2 regions of the Arthrobacter sp. 10N43 genome follow, and region 2 is predicted to be linked to the other one. Evidence: predicted binding sites of a transcription regulator. Region 2 holds the regulator's gene; the other holds the start of a gene.
The links. Region 2 encodes LexA, which represses DNA repair genes until DNA is damaged. Its sites were predicted from a motif close to TCGAACANNTGTTCGA; they were not measured.

Region 1 (2,389 bases), on a different contig from region 2:
ATTGACCTTCAGATCCAGGAGGCCGGCCGAACGGCGCAGGACCAGTTCCAGCTCCTCCACGGAGTAAAACTCCAAGTGGCCGGTGAAACCGAACCGGTCCCGCAGCGGCCCGGGGAGCAGGCCGGCCCGCGTGGTGGCGCCCACCAGCGTGAAGGGCGGCAGTTCCAGCGGGATAGCCGTGGCGCCGGCGCCCTTGCCGACGACGATGTCGACGCGGAAGTCCTCCATCGCCATGTACAGCATTTCCTCGGCTGGCCGGGACATGCGGTGGATTTCGTCCAGGAACAGGACCTCACCCTCCGAAAGGGAGGACAGGATGGCTGCGAGGTCGCCGGCGTGCTGGATGGCCGGGCCACTGCTGATCCGCAGCGGGACGTTCATTTCGGCCGCGATGATCATGGACAGCGTGGTCTTGCCCAGGCCGGGAGGGCCGGAGAGCAGCACGTGGTCTGCGCTGCGCCCGCGCATGCGTGAGGCCTCCAGGACGAGGGAAAGCTGCTTGCGGACACGGTGCTGGCCCACGAAGTCGTGCAGGTTCTTGGGCCGGAGTGCGGCTTCGATGACGCGCTCCTCCGGCTCCTCTCCCCCGGCGACGATCGACTGCTCAGCCACGCGCGCCTACCCGGTTACCGGCGCGGGCGCCGTCCTGGCCCAGCCAGCGCAGGGTTGCGCGGAGGATTTCGGCCACGTTGCCGTTCTCGGCCAGGTCCGGGGAATCGGCCAGGGATTTCTCGATGCTGGCGGTGGCGTCCTTTTCGGACCAGCCAAGGCTGGTCATCGCGGCGACGACCTGCGGCTTCCAGACGGATTCCGCGGAAGCCAAAGGGAGCGGCGCGCCGGACGCACCAGCAGTGCCGTGCGGGACGAGTTTGCCGGCGAGCTCCAGCACGATCCGGCCGGCCACCTTCGGCCCGATCCCGGGGACCTTCGTGAAGGCCTTGCCGTCGCCGGAGTGGGCGGCCACCCGGATGGCTTCCGGTTCGTGGACGGCAAGCACAGCCAGGGCGAGGCGGGGACCGACACCGCTGACGCTGAGCAGCACGTCAAACACTTCGCGCTCGTCGTCGCTGCCGAAGCCGAACAGGGTCAGCGAGTCCTCCCGCACGATCAGCGAGGTGAAGAGCTTCCCCTCTTCGCCCACCCGGAGCCCGCTGAGGGTCTGCGGCGTGGCATTGACGCTCATGCCGGCACCGTTGAGGTCGATCACGGCGGAGGACAGGCCAACATGCGCAACGGTTCCGCGAAGAAAACTAATCAAGGCCGGGCTCCTGGGTCTGCAGCCGGCCAAAACACAGATGGCAAGCCGGCTATCCGAACATATCTACGAATACCCTACCAAGCCCAGCGGCGGCACAGGCGGACATTCAGCGCGCACGGCGCGCTTTTGCCTCCGCGTCCGCCCATGCCCGCTGCGCCGGCGTGAGCGACTGGCTGCCCGGCCCCGTCGTCGACACAGCGGCGCCGCTGCCGGCCCGCCAGGCGTGGGTGATTGCCAGTGCCAGGGCGTCGGCGGCGTCGGCGGGGCGCGGTGGCGCATCCAGCCGGAGGATCTTCGTTACCAGTTTGGTCACGGCGTCCTTGTTCGATGTTCCGCTGCCCGTGACGGCGGCCTTGACCTCGGACGGGGTGTGCAGCGCCACCGGGATGCCGCGGCGCGCGGCGGCGGCAATCACCACGCCGGAGGCCTGCGCCACCCCCATGACCGTGCTGACGTTGAGCTGGGAAAACACCCGTTCCACGGCGAGGACGTGGGGTTCGTACTTGTCCAGCCATTCATCAATGGACGTGGCAATGACCAGCAGCCGCTGGTCCAGGCTCTCCTCGGGGGAGGTTCCCACGACGCCGAAGGCCACCATGGTGGCCCGCCGGTTCTTTTCGACGTCGACGACGCCGATCCCGCAACGGGTGAGGCCCGGGTCAACCCCCAGGACGCGCAGGGTCAAGACCGGGCCTCAAAATCACGGCTAGGTGAGCGTGTCACTCGGCTTCCAGTGCGGCCTGCACTTCGTCGCTGAGATCGGCGTTGCTGTAGACGTTCTGGACGTCGTCGAGCTCTTCCAGGGCGTCCACGAGCTTCATGAACTTCTTGGCGGCGTCGAGGTCCAGCGGCACCTGCATGGACGGCACGAACTCGGCCTCATCGGTGTCGTAGTCGATTCCGGCTTCCTTGAGCGCGTCGCGGATGGCCTGGAGGTCGGTCGGCTCAGAGTGGATCTCGAAGGTGTCTCCGTTGTCCTTGACTTCCTCGGCGCCGGCGTCGAGCACTGCCATCAGGACGTCGTCCTCGCTCAGGCCGTTCTTGGGCAGGGACACGACACCCTTGCGGCTGAAGAGGTAGCTGACCGAACCGGGATCGGCGATCGTGCCGCCGTTGCGGGAGATGGCGAGC
Region 2 (2,389 bases):
CGCCGACGAACCGGACACGTGCCTGTTCGGAACCATGTCCCTCTGGCAGGGCGTCGACGTCCCTGGCGTGTCCTGCCGGCTGGTGGTCATTGACCGGATTCCCTTCCCGCGGCCGGACGATCCGCTGATGACGGCGCGCTCCCGGGCCGTCGCCCAGGCCGGCGGCAACGGCTTCATGTCCGTCTCCGCCACACACGCCGCGATCCGCCTCGCGCAGGGCGCAGGCCGGCTGATCCGCTCGACGTCGGACAAAGGCGTGGTGGCCGTACTGGATTCGCGGCTGTCCACCGAGCGCTACGGCGGATTCCTGCGTGCCGCGCTGCCCCCGTTCTGGCCGACCACCGATTCCTCGATTGCCATGGCTGCCCTGGAGCGGCTCGCCAAAGAGTCGGGACAGGCCGCCAAGTAGGCGGCCGCGCAGCCAGCGGACCAGAAAACGCAAAGGTCCCCGTCCGGATTACCGGCGGGGACCTTTTTCTGGGTGCAGGTGTTCTTTGGATGTACGTGGTCCGGGATGACCCCGGCCGCAGCCGTCAGAGGGAGCGGAGAACCGAGACGACTTTGCCCATGATGACGGCGTGGTCGCCCAGGATGGGTTCGTACTGGGTGTTCTGCGGCAGCAGCCAGGTGTGGCCGTCCCGCTGGCGGAAGGTCTTGACCGTGGCTTCGTCGTCCAGCAGTGCGGCCACGATGTCGCCATTCACGGCGTCGCCCTGGCGCCGGACAACCACCCAGTCGCCGTCGCAGATGGCGGCATCGATCATCGAGTCGCCGGCGACCTTGAGCATGAAGAGTTCGCCATGGCCCACGAGCTGCCGGGGCAGCGGCATGACGTCTTCCACCACCTGGTCCGCGAGGATCGGCCCGCCGGCGGCGATGCGTCCGACGAACGGCACCATTGCCGTGTCGGTGGCGCTGGCGAGTTCGGTGACCGAGAGGCCGCCGACGGCCCGCAGGCCGCTGGACTTCTCGACCCCCGAAATCGCCGTGGTCCCCTCATCCAGGGTCAGCGGCATGAGCACTTCCATGGCCCGGGGACGCTTGGGGTCGCGCCGCAGGTAGCCAAGCTTTTCGAGCTGGGAGAGCTGATGGGTCACGCTGGACAGGCTGGCCAGGCCGACGGTGTCACCGATCTCGCGCATGGAGGGCGGGTAGCCGTTGTCCGTGACGGAGCGCTGAATGGTTTCCAGAATTTTCTTCTGCCGGACGGTGAGGCTTTTGGGGGCCCGTGCGGGTTGTGGGCTCCGCGAGGAGGCCCTGCCGCCGGTGGCTTGTGCTGCCATGTTCGCCAATGCCTTTCCGTTCCGCCCGGCCGCCATGTCTGGTCACCGGGAACTTCCGGCCTGAAAATGTCAGACCCTGCTGATCAACTACCAATGTTCGAATCAACCGGCGATGTTCGAGTCGTAAAAGTTCGAGTCGCAAGTGTTCGAGTCACAAGTGGTTGTCCTGTCCCTCAAAAATAGGCCAGCTGCAAGGCTTTTTCAAACATTTGTTCTAGCGAGTCTCGACATCGTTCGTTAGTAAGTGCTAAAACAGAACAAGCAAGGTTCGAATATGTGTTCGAGTTCGGAGCTCCGGCTCCGAAGGCAATGTTCGGTTCTATGTTCGAAGGTTCGGTCGGTTGGCGGCGAGTACGCGGAGTACGCCGGGCGGCACCGTATGGTCCAGGAGGGCTCAGTTCATGTCAGCTTCAAGCGCGTTTCACGGCACTTTTGTTCATGGCGTCACGAATCAGCAGCGCCGTGCGAGTCACAACGTCACTGGTCACGGCAGCATCGGCCACGGCAACATCGGCCAGGGCAGCCACGGCAACGTGTACCCGATTGGCGCCGGCCGGCGGCCTTCCGCGGCACCGGCCGCGGTGCAGGGTCTGAGTGCCGTTGCTTCGGTCAGCCGGAAGCAGCCGCCGCTGCGGCTCACACGTCGCGGACGTTTCGTCTTCTTTGGCGTCCCGCTGATCCTGCTGGCGGCGCTCATCCTCTCGTTCAGCGGATTCCTCAACGCCCCCGCGAAAGCGGCGGATTCCGCGGACCAGCTCTCGCTGACGCCCACCGTTTCGGTGACAGTGCAGCCGGGGGAGTCCCTCTGGGCCATTGCGGGCTCCGTCGCCCCGGAGCGCGACCCCCGCGATGTCGTTGCCGATATCGTGCAGCTGAATAACCTGGACGCCGCGCGTGTGATGCCGGGCCAGCAGCTGTTCGTGCCGTCAAAGTAGCTCCATCCACCTGGCCTCTTGTGCCGTCGCGGGCGTCACAGTTTCAGGGCCCGTCCCGCTACCACTTAAACTGGTCACGTGACTGACCAGCTTGAGCGCCTCAACCGACTGCCCCTCCGAAACAATCTGCGCGGCCTGCGTCCCTATGGCGCGCCCCAGCTGGACGTCCCC

Region 1: ruvA (Holliday junction branch migration protein RuvA) is a predicted target of LexA. The motif match lies at 1,312-1,327, and genes of this name have one in related genera.

Annotation. Positions count from the first base shown of each region.
Region 1 covers NZ_JBFTIA010000002.1:317,551-319,939, forward strand. The annotation lists gene ruvB (Holliday junction branch migration DNA helicase RuvB) at 1-612, opposite strand, end outside; gene ruvA (Holliday junction branch migration protein RuvA) at 605-1,258, opposite strand; gene ruvC (crossover junction endodeoxyribonuclease RuvC) at 1,365-1,943, opposite strand; gene AC1DDO_RS04060 (YebC/PmpR family DNA-binding transcriptional regulator) at 1,978-2,389, opposite strand, start outside.
Region 2 covers NZ_JBFTIA010000005.1:51,881-54,269, reverse strand. The annotation lists gene AC1DDO_RS11935 (ATP-dependent DNA helicase) at 1-409, shown strand, start outside; gene lexA (transcriptional repressor LexA) at 534-1,283, opposite strand; gene AC1DDO_RS11925 (LysM peptidoglycan-binding domain-containing protein) at 1,685-2,218, shown strand; gene AC1DDO_RS11920 (histidinol-phosphate transaminase) at 2,297-2,389, shown strand, end outside.